3 regions of the Oceanobacillus iheyensis HTE831 genome follow, and region 3 is predicted to be linked to each of the others. Evidence: a T-box and tRNA genes for the amino acid it is inferred to sense, from the RefSeq annotation. Region 3 holds a T-box; the other regions hold tRNA genes.

Region 1 (5,729 bases), 650 kb from region 3:
ATGACTTCCCTCAACCATTGTTAAAAAAGAATGTCATGAATATGGAAGATTTAAAATCAGGTATGGAACTACAAGGAACAGTGAGAAATGTAGTTGATTTTGGCGTATTTGTTGATATTGGTGTTAAGCAAGATGGACTTGTGCATATTTCGAAGATGTCAAAGCAATTCGTTAAACATCCAATGGATATTGCTTCAGTTGGAGATGTGGTGACAGTCTGGGTTGATCAAGTCGATGTACAAAAAGGTAGAATTGCCTTAACGATGGTTGGAAATGATGGTAAATAAAAAGCATGGCTCTTAAAACAAGAGCCATGCTTTACTATTAATCAAGAATTATTTTACGCTTTCTGGAACTTGTAACCCAAGACCTTGAGCTACGCGCTCTCCCCATTCAGCGTCTGCTTTATAGATATGCTCGATTTGACGAAGTTTAATTTCATCTTTAGTAACTGGAGTCATATGACCTACAAATGCTTCAACTAGACGATCTTTTTCATCTGCTGACATAAGTCGATAAAGATCTCCTGCTTGAGTATAGTGATCATCACTATCGTAAGTTACACTATCTGCTTGACCATAAATTTCAAATGGATTGATTTTAGCTTCACTATCTTCTGTAGGGCCATTTACGCTATTCGGTTCATAATTTGGCTTGTTACCGCCATTACCATCTACGCTCATAAAGCCATCACGCTGATAATTATTTACTTCGTTTTTAGGACGATTTACTGGAATACTATGATGGTTTGCTCCTAGACGGTAGCGATGTGCATCAGAATAACCGAATAAACGACCTTGAAGCATTTTATCTGGAGATGCTTCAATTCCAGGTACGAATTGACCAGGAGAGAATGCAGCTTGTTCTACTTCTGCAAAGTAGTTCTCCGGATTACGATCTAATACCATGCGTCCAACTTCAATACGAGGGTAGTCTTTTTTAGACCAGATTTTTGTTACATCAAATGGATCCCATTTGTACGTTTTTGCATCTTCGTAAGGCATAATTTGTACATATAGTTTCCAAGCAGGGTGATCGCCTTCTTCGATTGCATTAAATAGATCTTCTGTATGGTAATCTGGGTTTTCACCAGCAATTTTATCTGCTAGAGCAGGGTCTAGGTTTTTAATTCCTTGTTCACTAATAAAGTGATATTTAACCCAGAATGCTTCTCCTTCTGCATTCACCCATTTGAACGTATGACTTCCATATCCGTTCATGTGACGCAATGTAGCTGGAAGACCACGGTCACTATGAAGATACGTAACTTGGTGTAATGATTCTGGAGATAATGACCAGAAATCCCATACCATGTCTTTATCTTTTAAATGAGTTTGTGGATTACGTTTTTGTGTGTGAATAAAATCTGGGAATTTAATCGCATCACGAATGAAGAAGATAGGTGTATTGTTACCAACTAAATCGTAGTTTCCTTCTTCAGTATAAAATTTAACCGCGAAACCACGAGGGTCACGTACAGTATCTGCTGAACCTTGCTCACCAGCAACTGTAGAGAAGCGGATGAACATATCCGTGCGTTTACCTTTTTCACTAAGGAAATCAGCTTTTGTATACTTAGATATTTCGTCATTTGTAACTTCGAAGTATCCATGTGCACCTGCACCTTTTGCGTGTACAACACGCTCAGGGATACGTTCTCTATTAAAATGAGCAAGCTTTTCTAGTAAATGAAAATCTTGTAGTAGTGTAGGTCCGTTATGACCAGCTGTAATTGAGTTTTGGTTATCGCCTACTGGAGCTCCAGAAGCAGTTGTTAATGTGTTTCTTTTATTACTCAATGTAATTCTCCTCTCTATTCATTAAGTATTAAATCTTCTACACTTAATATTATAATATACTCCAGATAAAAATCAATATTTAATTACAATTATTTTAAATAACAAATGAATATAGGAATGATTTGTATAGAGGATAAACAATTAACTATTGATTGTTCGTATTCGTAATCTTTGAATTGAAGCATTTTTATTACATAAAATAGAACTAGATAGGTGTGTTTTTTTGCTTCATATAATAGGAAATGATACTAATATATATTAAACTAGAAATATAGTTATTGGTAAGGTAGGGTGAAATTTTAAATGAAACTTCCTAGTGATATAGAATTGTTCGAATTAGTCGATAAGCTATCCTTAACGTATTTTAATAAACATTTTATAGACAAGGTGTATTTCAATACTCGTTTAAGAACTACTGGTGGAAGATACCTGCCGAGTAAAAGGGTAATTGAACTAAATCCGAAATATGTATTAGAGAGTAATAAAGAAGAGTTTTATGGAATAATAAAACATGAGTTATGTCATTATCACCTTCATATAGAAGGGAAAGGATATAAACATGGAGATCGTGATTTTAAAGAGCTCTTAAAAGCTACAGGATCTCCAAGGCATTGTTCGCCACTACCTTCACAACAGAGAGAATATCGTTATAAATATCAATGTATTCAATGTGGTTTTGTGTATAAAAGAGTAAGAAAGGTTAATATGAGAAAGTATAGGTGTGGCAAATGCAGAGGCAGTTTAAAGGAAATTTAATTTTTTTCAACAGAAGTATTGACTATAAATATCTATCCGTGTTAAATTAATAAAGCTGACAGTTAGTGAGACAAGCAACACAACAGATGATTTAAAAAAATATGTATTAACTTGTTGACAATCAATGAAATATGTAGTATGATATTTTTCGTTGCCGTAATTATTCAATGAAGCAATACATAGTTATTATTCCACAGTAGCTCAGTGGTAGAGCAATCGGCTGTTAACCGATCGGTCGTAGGTTCGAATCCTACCTGTGGAGCCATTAAAGGAGAAGTACTCAAGTGGCTGAAGAGGCGCCCCTGCTAAGGGTGTAGGCCGTTTACGCGGCGCGAGGGTTCAAATCCCTCCTTCTCCGCCATTACTTTTACTTAAATAATGGCCCGTTGGTCAAGCGGTTAAGACACCGCCCTTTCACGGCGGTAACACGGGTTCGAATCCCGTACGGGTCATCCTTCTAAATAAAATAAACATTGGTCCGGTAGTTCAGTTGGTTAGAATGCCTGCCTGTCACGCAGGAGGTCGCGGGTTCGAGTCCCGTCCGGACCGCCATAAGTTGGGCCATAGCCAAGCGGTAAGGCATCGGGTTTTGATCCCGTGTACCCTAGGTTCGAATCCTAGTGGCCCAGCCATTTTTTATTTTGAAGGTACAATACTATTAGCAGTAATAGTATTTTTTTATTGTTTTTTATCTAAGAGCCATTAGCTCAGTCGGTAGAGCAAGCCGCTAACATCGTTGAATAACTACTATGTGCAGGCTTGTGAGGAATGCAGCCTCATTGAAATGTCATGCAACATGACGAACATTTTTTTGAGCGAAACTTCTGCCGAGTTAGCATCGAGTAACCCCGAAGCATATACTTCTTGAATAAACTTGAAGATACAGGGGTCATTACTTAGGTCGAATATGTGCAGGCTTGTGAGGAATGCAGCCTCATTGAAATATCATGCAACATGACGAATCACCACATGTATATTAAATAATTTCTGTTTTACATGTATTTTTAATCGGAGCCATTAGCTCAGTCGGTAGAGCATCTGACTTTTAATCAGAGGGTCGAAGGTTCGAATCCTTCATGGCTCACCATTTTGCGGTCGTGGCGGAATGGCAGACGCGCTAGGTTGAGGGCCTAGTGGGCGTATAGCCCGTGTGGGTTCAAATCCCACTGACCGCATCTTCATATGAAACCAGTAATACCAATGGGCGAGAGCCTGTTGGTATTTTTGTGTTGAAAACTAATAAGGAGTATCTGATACTCTCTAAATATCCAGTTTATTAACTTCAGCATACCAGTCTAGATTGGTCAGTGAAAGTTAAATTAAAAGATAGTGTTCATTCAATGATTAAACGTTAGATTCTACTCCATTAAAGAGCAGGTTAGTTGTACAATATATCATTTAAATAAAAAATGATGGATTTGAACCAGAAAACCTGTTCAAATCCATCAAACTAAATTTATATCTTATTATTTTTAAAACGAACCATTTCTTCTGGTGCGAAAGGGTAAGGAGAATTCATATCTTCTAGTGATTTATTTATAATTATGCGAATGCCTACAACATACCAAACAACCATAATAACAATTCCTATAATATAATCCCAAATGGAAGCCATATTATGAGTCTGAATGTAAATTATATATACAATTGCTATTGGTAAATGTCCTAAAAGAACTGATAACAATCCAGCGTTATAGTAACTTTTTAGCATTTTATTATTTACGATGCCATGGACAATGAGTTGGGCAAATCCACCAAATAGTATAGGAGCTAAACCAAACCAAATTGTATCTGGAAAGAAAATTGGTGGCACATATAAAACTACAGCTGTTCCCCAATTAGTCAGGAATGCTGACATTTGATTAAGAGGGAATCTTTCAGGTCTAGGGCTATCTTTGTAAGCAAACATAGTATTAGCGAACATAGGAAACCCACCAGGAAAACCAAACTCCTCATAAAAATGAAAATTTAAAACGGCTAAGTTTAATAAAGCGAGCCTTTGTAGCACGCTTAAATCCGACCAAAAAATAATTGTACCTATGATAATAGCGATCCCTATAAATGCGCTGATATTATAAAAGTGCCTTAGCAAAAACTTCATAATCTACCTCCTATTTAACGCCTCTTTTATTTAATTTCTCAACAATATTAAAACGATTCATTTCTTCATTAGTTAAAGGATATGGTGATTTTCTGTCTTGCAATAATTTCACGGGTCCGATGCTTACTAAGACTGAAATTACAAAAGCTATAATACCGTACAAGTAGTCCATTCCGGTTACTAATCCTTGTGAATGTACATAGATCATATAATATATACCAATTGGTACATGGAGTAAAACAACAGCTAAAAGTCCAGGATTGTAAAAACTTTTTGTTTTTAAATTCATTTGTATACCATGACCTAAAAATTGAAAGAAACCAAAAAACATGGAACCTAGACCTAACCATATGAATTGTGGAAAGAATATAGGGATGATATACACTAACCAGCCCAACATATTAACCACTAGACTACTTTGTTTGTTTCCTGGGAATCGGTCATAATCTTTAGTTTCACCGTACAATGCACGGTTTATTATAACGGGAGCACCTCCAGGGAGTGCGTATTCTTCATACTGATGAATGAGCAATGCCATAAAAGATGCTACAAGTATAATCTCTATATGGGATAGCGTGTGAACACCGAAGAAAATCATGTAAAAAGCAATTAGAATAAAAAATACTAGCCCGATATTATATCAATGATTTCTTAAAAAATTCATCAATACTCACCTTCTTTTATGAGTTGGAAATTACTATATTAAACAACATGTTGTTTAATTATATTGTCTTCTGCTAATGACTTTTATACAATAGACAGAAATAGATATATGTTGGTTAACAGACATATTTAGGATTATGTTCATTAATTTTTTCGGGAGGGTATCATGAAAGAAAACTATACAGATTTAAGGATTATAAGGACTCAGAAAGCAATTCGAACTGCTTTTGTTGAATTGATTCGTGATAAAGGATTTGATGCTGTTACTGTGAAAGAAATTACAAACAAAGCAGAGATAAATCGAGGAACTTTTTACGTTCATTATGAAGATAAGCATGACTTAATGATCAAAAGCCAAGAAGAAGTAATAGAGGAAATGGCTAGCCTTATTAAAAAAAACCTCCCTAAAA
Region 2 (5,729 bases), 1.7 Mb from region 3:
GCAAAAATCGGCTGGGGATCGCCTTCGTAACATACTTGACCGGTTTACAAGCAATCCGTTCTTAGGAGTACTTGCTGGTATGATTGTAACTATACTTATCCAAAGTAGTTCTGGAACAACCGTATTAACTGTTGGACTAGTAAATGCCGGTTTTATGACTCTAAGACAAGCAATTGGAGTTATAATGGGTGCCAATATAGGTACGACAGTAACTGCATTCATTATCGGTATCGATTTAGGTGAATATGCATTACTAATAATGGCTCTTGGTGCATTCTTATTATTCTTCTTTAAGAAACCAATTGTTAATGCTGTGGGACAAGCTGTATTTGGTTTTGGTTCCCTATTCTTTGGTTTAGAATTAATGAGTAGTGGAATGTCCCCACTTCGCTCTTTAGAAGCGTTTCATGAACTTACATTATCAATGAGTGATACTCCAATCTTAGGAGTAGTTATAGGAACAGTATTTACATTAATTGTTCAAAGTTCATCTGCAACAATTGGGATTTTACAAGGATTATATTCTGAAGGTGCAATTGAATTAGGAGCAGCCTTACCAGTCTTATTTGGGGATAACTTAGGAACAACTATAACTGCAATTATTGCTAGTATTGGTGCTTCAGTAGCTGCTAAAAGAGCTGCATTAACTCATGTTACGTTTAACTTAATAGGGGCAACGATTTTCCTATTACTATTAATACCATTTACTAATTATGTGGCATTTTTACAAGATTGGCTAAATTTAAATCCTGAAATGACAATTGCATTTGGACATGGTAGCTTTAACATTGCTAATACAGTGCTACAATTTCCATTTATTGCAGCTCTAGCATGGTTTGTAACAAAACTCATACCTGGCGATGACACAATTATTGAATATAAGCCAAAACACTTAGATCCAATATTTATCCAGCAGTCCTCTTCTTTAGCATTGGATCAAGCTAAAGCTGAAGTTGTGAGAATGGGTGGATATGCTCATAAAGGTCTTGAAGAAACACATTCATATGTGACAACTCAAAATGAAAAGAATTCGGAAATGGCGTTACAAATTGAAGGTGCTTTAAATAATCTAGATAGAAAAATTACGGACTATTTGGTTGAAATTGCATCAACATCTTTATCAGAAGTTGAAAGTGCCGAACACACAGCTCTAATGAATACAGTACGAGATATTGAACGTATTGGTGACCACTTTGAAAATATTGTTGAATTAATTGATTACAAAATGTCAAACAAAGTAATTCTAACAGATCAAGCTATGGAAAATTTAAATAACATGTTTGATCTTACTGCAATGACAGTAAAACAAGCAATTGAATCATTAGAATCAAAAGACAGAGAAGCAGCTCTTGAAGTTATTCAAAAGGAAGATCAAATTGATAAAATGGAGCGGAAATTCCGTAAAAGTCATATCATACGTATGAATGAAGGTCTATGTAATGGTTCAGCAGGGATTGTCTTTGTAGATATTATAAGTAATCTAGAAAGAATTGGTGATCATGCAGTGAATATTGCAGAAAATGTATTAGGCGAGCAATAAAAAATAAATCGTAGGGAGGTAAAACTTCTCTACGATTTTTTTGTGGGAAATAAATGTAATATAAATAATTTAATTTGCAGATGCTCTTGATGATTAATGTGTATACTGTTCACAAGCATAAATATGATTCTCTGACTGCTTTTCATGAAGGAGGACTAGTGAATCTAATCATAGTATAAAAAATCAATTTACGCTAAGGAGTTTAGGGGGAAATGAAAGAGGTGAATAAGAAAGAATTGAAACGAAAAAGAAAAACGGATTTATTTAAATGCCAACTATTATGTACCACATAATGATATTGTGATATATTATGTAAATCAATAGTTGTATTAGAAGTTTTTAAACCTTCTTATTTATTGGGCATACTCGTTAAGTTTTTGTGTCGTTTAAACTTTTAGTATTAATCCAAATAGAGATACACGAAGAGTATACTTTTATTTCAGGTAGATCGAAAAAAGGGGATAAATACCAAGATATAGCACTTAGGAGATGTCCAAAATAATGAAATTAGGCAGGTCTCAACGGAAAAAAATAAAAAAATGTAAAATCTATTAATATTTTTGTTGAAATATGAAAAAGAACATGCTATTATAAATAACGCAGTCGAAAAACGAAATAAAAACTTTTGCAAAGACGCAAAAAAATGTTTGACAGATTTTGCTAAACATGATAAATTATTATTCGTTGCTGTTATTACATAAACAAAACTTGATGATTATTCCACAGTAGCTCAGTGGTAGAGCAATCGGCTGTTAACCGATCGGTCGTAGGTTCGAATCCTACCTGTGGAGCCATGGCGGTGTAGCTCAGCTGGCGAGAGCGTACGGTTCATACCCGTGAGGTCGGGGGTTCGATCCCCTCCGCCGCTACCATATTATAATCATGGCGGTCGTGGCGAAGTGGTTAACGCACCGGATTGTGGCTCCGGCATTCGTGGGTTCAATCCCCACCGGTCGCCCCATGAATAACGTCATATATTAAATAGAAGGACCCTTAGCTCAGTTGGTTAGAGCTATCGGCTCATAACCGATCGGTCGCAGGTTCGAGTCCTGCAGGGTCCACCATTTTAACCAATCCGGAGGTATACCCAAGTCCGGCTGAAGGGATCGGTCTTGAAAACCGAGAGGCGGGTCAAACCGCGCGGGGGTTCGAATCCCTCTACCTCCTCCATACATATTTTTATTTTGAGTGATTACTAAATGACCTCAAAATACGTATTTCGAATTAACTATCGATGAAACTAAAATTGCAATATAACTTCTGAGCTAATTGATAGTAAGCTGGAAATTCGATTTAGAATGGATTACGTTATAATTTAATACGGCTTGGTAGCTCAGTCGGTAGAGCAGAGGACTGAAAATCCTTGTGTCGGCGGTTCGATTCCGTCCCGAGCCATTTTAAAAAACAAGCATTTGCTTGTTTTTTTGTATGTTGAAATTGGAACCAACTACAAACATTGGAAATATAAAGCATATCGTTTGCAACTACTTAAAAGCTTTGATAGTCTTTTTAATATAAAGGGACATAAACCTTTACATCATTTATTTTAAGGAGGAAGATAAACATGGCAAAATTTGAATTACCGGAATTACCATATGCATATGATGCATTGGAACCGACAATTGACAAAGAAACAATGAACATTCATCATACGAAACATCACAACACGTATGTAACTAAATTAAATGATGCATTGGAAGGACATGCAGACCTTCAAAGTAAGTCTGTAGAAGAATTAATTAGTAATCTTGATGCAGTCCCTGAAAATGCAAAAACTGCAGTACGTAACAATGGTGGCGGACATGCTAACCATAGCCTATTTTGGAAGTTATTATCACCAAATGGCGGCGGTGAGCCAACAGGTGAATTAGCTGATAAAATTAATGCTAAATTTGGTTCATTAGACAAATTCAAAGAAGAATTTGCAGCAGCTGCAGCAGGACGTTTCGGTTCTGGATGGGCTTGGCTAATTGTTAACAATGGTGAACTAGAAATTACAAGCACACCAAACCAAGATTCACCATTAATGGAAGGAAAAACTCCTGTATTAGGACTTGATGTTTGGGAACACGCTTATTATCTTAAATATCAAAACAAACGCCCAGAGTACATTTCAGCATTCTGGAATGTAGTTAATTGGGATCAAGTTGCAAAAAACTACGAAGAAGCTAAGTAATATAATTATAGATTAAAACACGTGAAAAGATTTTCACGTGTTTTTTTTGTATAGATACGACTCCTTCGCAAAAAATAAAGTTGGAAAAGAAGGAGTCGTTTTTAATGTTCCAACAAATAAACAATTTTTTTCAAAAACATAAAATTGAAAATCGTGACTTAATCATTCTTTTATTAATTGGTGGATTATATTCAGGCGGTATTTTCTTATCTAATACATTTGTTAATGTCTATATATGGAAACAATCTGGAGAATTAATAACAATTGCTAATTATAATTTAGCTAGTTATATTTTTCAGGCTCTTGCGTTTGTATGGGCAGGTAAATTATCCAAATCCATTGATCGTATACTTATTTTGCGTGTTGGTATCCTCTTCCTTTGCTTATTTTTTGTATGTGTATTATTTATTGGTGAGTTAGCAGCTTATTATAACTTTATACTGGGGTGTTTAATCGGTATTGGTTACGGATTTTTTTGGTTAGCTTTTCATGTTATGACTTTTGAGATTACGGAACCGGATACAAGAGATATGTTTAATGGTGTGTTCGGTATTTTAAGTTCATTTGCAGGTATGGTTGGCCCTCTATTAGCAGGCTTTATAATTTCAAATATGGTAGATGATGTTGGTTATAATGTAATCTTTGGAATCTCTTTTTTGTTATTTGCTTGTGCAGTGATTGCAAGCTTTTTTATCGTACGGAAAGGGTCAAAAGGGTTATTTGCAATGAAGCATATCGCAAAAGAAAGGAAGAGAAACAAAAATTGGAAAAGAATTTTACATTCTCATTTTTTCCAAGGCTTAAGAGAAGGTATTTTTGGTTTTTATATCACAATATGGGTGTTTCTCGTTACAAATAGTGAACTCGCACTTGGGACATTTAATATGTTTTTATCTGGTTTATCGATTGTGTTTTATCTAATTGCGGCAAGATTTATAAAGCCCCATTTAAGGAAAAAATCGATATTATTAGGTGGTTTGTTACTATTTGCTTCCATATTTATCATCATTTTTGAAGTGAATTACTCCTTATTGATGGTGTATGCAGTAATTATCGGTATTGCCTACCCTATATTAAATGTCCCATTTGTATCAATGACTTTTGATGTAATTGGAAAAGCATATAAAGCTGCTGAAATGCGAGTGGAATATATCGTAATACGAGAAATTTTCTTGAATTTAGGTAGAGCACTATCAATAACCGTGTTTATATTAGGGATTGTATTATTTAAAGAAGAACAAATCATCCCGATTCTACTTGTAGTTTTTGGCGCGGGTCATCTCGCTATTTATTTCTTCATTAAAAATATTCAAATAGGGACAAGGAATCCAAAAGAAATTTTAATAAAAGAGCAAATTACAGACGAAAAAAATCGTTAATTATGGTAAAATCAAACAGAGGAAAATATTGTACTAAATTATTGGGGGAGAAGAAACATTGAGTAAAGATATTAAAAAGAAACGAGCCCAACTTCCCTTTCGGATAAATATATTATTTTTTGCAATCTTTTTGATGTTCTCTGTATTAATTTTGCAATTAGGGGTTGTTCAAATATTAAATGGGGAGGCTCACCAAGAAGAAATTGAGAGAACCAATATTGATACGACAAGTGTACCGGTCCCAAGAGGAAGAATCTTGGATACTAATGGAAATGTAATTGTAGATAATAATGCAATGTATTCTATTACGTATACACCACCAAAAGGGGTACAAGCTAAAGACCGCTTACAATTAGCCCAAAAGTTAGCGGATTATATTGAGATGGGTCAGGAAGATCGCTTAAAACGTATCACAGATAGAGATAAACGAGAATATTATTACTTATTAAATCAAAAAGATGTAGACGAACGGTTAAATGACATAGATACTTCCGAAATGGATAATGCAGATGTATATAACCACACATTAGAGTTGATTACCGAGGAAGAAATCAGTGATTTTTCTGATGACGATATGGAAATTATCGCCATAAAAAAAGAATTAGATAAAGCATATTCATTGACTCCACAAGTT
Region 3 (5,729 bases):
AGATAGTGCATAAAAGTCGGGCCATTTTGATAGCTTTTTTTCGTTTGTTCATCGATATTTTGATAACATGTACGTAAAAATGACTGTGCATTTTCTTGCGCACTTAAATGTGTAAACAACTGATTTGTTTCCATCATTATCCAACCCCATAACTATCATAATATTTAGAATTACAGTTCTTCTTTTTTTACATATTTATCTTCTTGAAAAAGCGAAAAATATAGAGTAATGTATATAAAAATAGCTTTGTTAATACTTTTAGTTTGAGCGAGATTACTGGCATTATTCATGCCTAGAAAATGATATTACCGCATGTAGTTAGAACTGCAAAAGCGGTTGAAATATGGGAATTCAAATTTAAAAGGAGGAAGTAAAAATGAGAGAAGACAAGTTTGCAAAAGAAGGATTAACCTTTGATGATGTATTGTTATTGCCTGCAAAATCAGAAGTATTGCCAAATCAAGTAGATTTAAGTGTTGAATTAACCTCTACGTTAAAATTAAAATCTCCATTTATAAGTGCTGGCATGGATACAGTTACAGAAGCAGAAATGGCGATTGCAATGGCACGTCAAGGTGGATTTGGTGTTATTCATAAAAATATGTCGATTGAAGATCAAGCAGAACAAGTAGACAAAGTAAAACGTTCTGAAAGTGGTGTTATTACGAATCCATTCTTTTTAACTCCAGAACATCAAGTCTACGATGCAGAGCATTTAATGGGTAAATTTCGAATTTCTGGTGTTCCAATTGTAAACAATATTGAAGAACAAAAGCTTGTCGGCATTTTAACGAATCGTGACCTTCGTTTTATACAAGATTATTCGATCTCTATTTCAGAAGTAATGACAAGTGAAAATCTTGTAACGGCTCCTGTTGGAACAACGTTACAGGAAGCAGAAAAATTACTTCAACAATATAAAATTGAAAAACTTCCACTTGTAGATGATCGAAATATATTAAAAGGACTTATAACAATTAAAGATATTGAGAAAGTCATTGAATTCCCAAATTCAGCAAAAGACGCTCAAGGTAGATTAATTGTTGGAGCGGCTGTTGGAGTAACTGGAGATGCAATGAAACGTATTGAAAAACTTGTAAGTGTTGGTGTTGATGCAATCGTTATCGATACAGCTCATGGACATTCACAAGGTGTATTAGAACAATTGAAAAAAGTACGTCAAGCCTATCCAGACCTTCAAATCATTGCTGGTAATGTAGCTACCCCAGAAGGAACTAAAGCATTAATCGAAGCAGGTGTATCGGTAGTTAAAGTAGGAATTGGACCTGGATCTATTTGTACAACTCGTGTTGTAGCTGGAGTAGGGGTACCACAAATCACTGCAGTTCATGATTGTGCTTTAGCTGCGGCAGAGTATGGTGTTCCGGTTATTGCAGATGGAGGAATTAAGTACTCCGGCGATATTGTAAAAGCTCTAGCAGCTGGTGCACATGCAGTTATGATCGGAAGCATGTTCGCAGGTGTATCGGAAAGCCCAGGAGAAACAGAAATTTTCCAAGGACGTCAATATAAAGTATATCGTGGAATGGGCTCAGTTGGCGCCATGGCAGCTGGTTCCAAAGATCGTTATTTCCAAAGTGAATCACAAAACAAAAAACTTGTACCAGAAGGTATTGAAGGTCGTGTAGCTTATAAAGGACCATTAAGTGACACGTTCCATCAGCTTGTTGGTGGCCTTCGTTCTGGTATGGGATACTGTGGTACAAAATCAATTGAGGCCCTTCGTAATGATGGTAAATTTATTCGTATCACAAATGCAGGTTTACGTGAAAGTCATCCGCATGATGTTCAAATTACGAAAGAAGCACCAAACTATACTTTATAAGCTAAACTTCTTTGAAAACAAATTGTACGGTAAAATGAATATCATCATTTTTTAATAAAAATGTAAATAAACTTCACTTTGCCATATAATTGCCATATTCCTAGATTAAAATAGGTGGGGGGACAATCCTCATCTATTTTTTTTATTACTGCTATGTTAAAATATGATAGGTGCTAAGCAGAATACATAGTATTATGTAATATAGCGATACTTATGATGGAGGTACAAGAAATTGAGAAATAAAATTAACAAAGTTTTACTGTTAGCGGTAGCAAGCATCCTCGTATTTACATCCATGTTGACAGCCACTACAACTGTCCAAGCAAATGAATTAGACCTAGAATCTGAATCAGCAATACTCGTGGATGGTGAAACAGGAAAAGTCCTGTATGCAAAAAATCCTGATGTTGCGTTACCTCCTGCTAGCATGACAAAAATGATGACAGAATATCTTGTTTGGGAAGCAATTGAAAACGGCGATATCACATGGGATACAACAACAGAAATTAGTGATTATCCATATAGTATATCCGCAAATAATTCTTTTTCCGGTGTTGGATTAAGACAACAGCAGGAATATACAGTAAAAGAATTATATGAAGCGATGGCGATTAACTCTGATAATGCAACAACGATCGCATTAGCAGAACTAATTGCTGGCTCTGAATCTGAATTTGTTAAAATGATGAACGAAAAAGGCGAAGAGATGGGCTTACAAGAATTTAAGTTTGTAAACTCTACTGGACTAGATAATGAAGATTTAGGTGATAATTATCCGGAGGGAACAAACCCGAACGATACGAATCTACTATCTGCACGTTCAGCAGCTTTATTAGGCTATCATTTAGTTAATGATTATGAAGAAGCATTAGAAATTTCTAGCATTCCGCAAACCGATTTTGGTGGACAGACCATCAATAACTGGAACTATATGTTACCACATGAAGGAGATAATCTAGCATCGTATTATTATGAAGGTGTCGATGGGTTAAAGACCGGCTTTACGGATTTAGCTGGTTATAGTTTTACAGGAACTGCGGAACGTAATGGACAACGATTAATTACGGTTGTAATGAAAACCGGAAGTGAAACAGAACGATTTGAAGAGACAGCAAAATTATTAGACTATGGTTTCTCTAATTTTGAAAATACAGAGCTATTCTCAGCAGGCTATCAAGAAGAAGGACATGAAACGATCCCAGTAGCAAAAGGGAAAGAAGATCAAGTGTCGATATCACTTCAAGATAGTGTGAGTGTACCTATTAAAGCAGATGAAAAAGATTTATATCATTTAGAATATAACATAGATCAAGATCGATTGAATGAAGATGGTGAATTAGTTGCTCCTGTAGAAGCGAATGAAGCAATTGGAACAGCGAAGCTTGTCTATGATGGTGAAACAGAAGATTATGGATATATTAGTGATGCCGGTTCAAATACTGGAGAATTCACGCTTGTAACGGATGAAGCAGTGGAGAAATCAAATTGGTTTATGCTGACACTACAAGCAATTGGAGACTTCTTTGTAAATATATTTACAAGTGCCGTTGATTGGATTAAAGGTTTATTTAGCTAAATTTCCGGTCTTGAATAAAAACTAATTAGGCAATCTTATTAACTTGTGTATAAGGTATTGCAATGTTGGTAAAAATTGATTATGATATACCATAATAAACGTAGAAATGTAACGATAGGAAATAGTAGTGATAGTTTGTTCTATAGAGAGTCAATGGCTGGTGGAAATTGACGTTCAACTATAATGAATCCATCCTTGAACATGCTTATGAAAGAATTGTTTCTGTAAGTAAGCACGGCAGACACCGTTAAAAGTTAGTAGAGCCGGAAGGTATTAATATGCCTTCAATCAGGGTGGCAACGCGGGAATTAATACTCTCGTCCCTTTTTACAGGGACGGGAGTTTTTTGTTTTGATTTGTTATATATTAAAGGAGGAATTAGAACATGTTAGATATGAAATATCTACGCCAAAATTTTGAAGAAGTACAGCAACGTTTACAGCATCGTGGAGAAGATTTAGCAGATTTAGATAAATTTGGTGAACTAGATACGAATCGTCGTCAATTAATTGCAGAAACAGAGAAGTTAAAGGCTCAACGAAATGAAGCTACAAAGAAAATATCTGAACTTAAAAGAGAGAAAAAAGATGCTGAACCTGCAATTAAAGAGATGCGAGAAGTTGGCCAAGAAATTGCTACACTGGATAAACAATTGAAGGATATTGAAGAAAAACTAGAACAAATCATGCTGTCGATTCCAAATTTGCCTCATGAGAGCGTTCCTGTTGGTGAAGATGAAGAAGATAATATTGAAGCAAGAAAATGGGGAGAGGCGCCTAATTTTGCTTTTGAAGCACTACCTCATTGGGATGTTGCGACAAATCTAGACATTATAGATTTTGAGCGTGCGGGTAAAGTAACAGGAAGTCGTTTTGTTTTTTATAAAGGCTTAGGTGCAAGACTAGAGAGAGCATTATGGAACTTTATGATGGATTTACATGCAGATGAGCATGGCTATCAAGAAATGCTTCCACCATACATTGTAAATCGTTCAAGTATGACTGGAACAGGGCAGCTTCCTAAATTTGAAGAGGATGCGTTTAAATTAGAAGAATGGGATTATTTTATGGTTCCAACAGCAGAAGTACCAGTGACTAACTATCATCGAGAAGAAATACTTGGAATCGATGACCTCCCTAAAAAGTATGTAGCATTCAGTGCTAGCTTTCGTTCTGAAGCTGGATCTGCTGGACGCGATACACGTGGATTAATTCGCCAACATCAGTTTAATAAAGTAGAACTAGTTAATTTCGTAAAACCAGAGGACTCTTATGACGTATTAGAAAGGTTAACAGGGGAAGCAGAAAAAGTATTACAACTGTTAAAACTTCCATACCGCGTAATGAGTATGTGTACAGGAGATTTAGGATTTACCGCTGCGAAGAAATACGATATTGAAGTATGGATTCCAAGTCAAGAAACTTACCGAGAAATTTCTTCTTGCTCTAATTTTGAGGATTTCCAAGCACGACGTGCAGGTATTCGTTTCCGACGTGAAGCAAATGGGAAACCGGAATTTGTGCATACATTAAATGGTTCTGGTTTAGCGATTGGACGTACAGTAGCAGCAATCTTAGAAAATTATCAGCAAGAAGATGGTACTGTCGTCGTACCTGAAGTTTTACGTCCATACATGGGTGGAAAAGAAATTATTGGGTAAACTAATAATAAATCGCTCTCTTGATCTTCGGTTAAACACACCCTAGATCAAGAGAGTATATAAAAAAATAGGTTTTATAAATTTTTTTACTATATTTTGTTGACAATGCTCGAAAAAGCATGTTATATTATTTCTTGTGTTCAGGGAGGTATACCCAAGTCTGGCTCGAAAGGGGATCGGTCTTGAAAACCGACAGGCGGGTCAAACCGCGCGGGGGTTCGAATCCCTCTACCTCCTCCATTTTTAAATTAGCGCATAAATATTGGAGATAAAAAACCCCGTTGCAGTTGCAACGGGGTTTTATTGTTAATAATGTAATTTGATAAGAGCGTATCTTGACAAAACATTAGGAAAGCCTTATAGTACAAATCAATCTAAGTAAACAAATACGAGGAACGGGCAAGTAATATAGCTGAATAATTGTATGTAGAGAATGGAATCCATGGGCTGGAAGATTCCTACAATTACCTGTATGAACCTACCCGGGAGTATGTTAGTGTAATGCTAACCGCAGCGAACTGCGATATCAATGGAGCTGGGTGATATAATACCATTAAGGGTGGTACCGCGGATAACTGATTCCGTCCTTTGACTAAGGATGTGTAATCAGTTTTTTTATTCGCTTTCTGTAAATAGTGGGGAGGCAG

The links. A T-box is a leader RNA that pairs with one kind of tRNA and senses whether it is charged. The one in region 3 lies ahead of serS (serine--tRNA ligase), so its partner is inferred to be a tRNA-Ser.
Region 1: it encodes a tRNA-Ser, which carries the amino acid that the T-box ahead of serS (serine--tRNA ligase) is inferred to sense. The anticodon was not compared.
Region 2: it encodes a tRNA-Ser, which carries the amino acid that the T-box ahead of serS (serine--tRNA ligase) is inferred to sense. The anticodon was not compared.

What each region holds. Positions count from the first base shown of each region.
Region 1 is NC_004193.1:659,470-665,198, forward strand. Features, by position in the region: gene OB_RS03390 (Tex family protein) at 1-287, shown strand, start outside; gene OB_RS03395 (catalase) at 336-1,799, opposite strand; gene OB_RS03400 (SprT family protein) at 2,103-2,555, shown strand; tRNA gene OB_RS03405 (tRNA-Asn) at 2,746-2,820, shown strand; tRNA gene OB_RS03410 (tRNA-Ser) at 2,826-2,916, shown strand; tRNA gene OB_RS03415 (tRNA-Glu) at 2,936-3,007, shown strand; tRNA gene OB_RS03420 (tRNA-Asp) at 3,031-3,107, shown strand; tRNA gene OB_RS03425 (tRNA-Gln) at 3,113-3,187, shown strand; tRNA gene OB_RS03430 (tRNA-Lys) at 3,567-3,642, shown strand; tRNA gene OB_RS03435 (tRNA-Leu) at 3,647-3,730, shown strand; gene OB_RS03440 (HXXEE domain-containing protein) at 4,012-4,656, opposite strand; gene OB_RS03445 (HXXEE domain-containing protein) at 4,667-5,254, opposite strand; gene OB_RS03450 (TetR/AcrR family transcriptional regulator) at 5,486-5,729, shown strand, end outside.
Region 2 is NC_004193.1:1,956,578-1,962,306, reverse strand. Features, by position in the region: gene OB_RS09970 (Na/Pi cotransporter family protein) at 1-1,540, shown strand, start outside; tRNA gene OB_RS09965 (tRNA-Asn) at 2,260-2,334, shown strand; tRNA gene OB_RS09960 (tRNA-Met) at 2,336-2,412, shown strand; tRNA gene OB_RS09955 (tRNA-His) at 2,426-2,501, shown strand; tRNA gene OB_RS09950 (tRNA-Ile) at 2,528-2,604, shown strand; tRNA gene OB_RS09945 (tRNA-Ser) at 2,618-2,710, shown strand; tRNA gene OB_RS09940 (tRNA-Phe) at 2,863-2,935, shown strand; gene sodA (superoxide dismutase SodA) at 3,105-3,716, shown strand; gene OB_RS09930 (MFS transporter) at 3,821-5,095, shown strand; gene OB_RS09925 (peptidoglycan D,D-transpeptidase FtsI family protein) at 5,154-5,729, shown strand, end outside.
Region 3 is NC_004193.1:11,696-17,424, forward strand. Features, by position in the region: gene OB_RS00050 (YaaC family protein) at 1-137, opposite strand, end outside; gene guaB (IMP dehydrogenase) at 377-1,846, shown strand; gene OB_RS00060 (serine hydrolase) at 2,079-3,422, shown strand; T-box leader at 3,525-3,750, shown strand; gene serS (serine--tRNA ligase) at 3,808-5,082, shown strand; tRNA gene OB_RS00070 (tRNA-Ser) at 5,227-5,322, shown strand.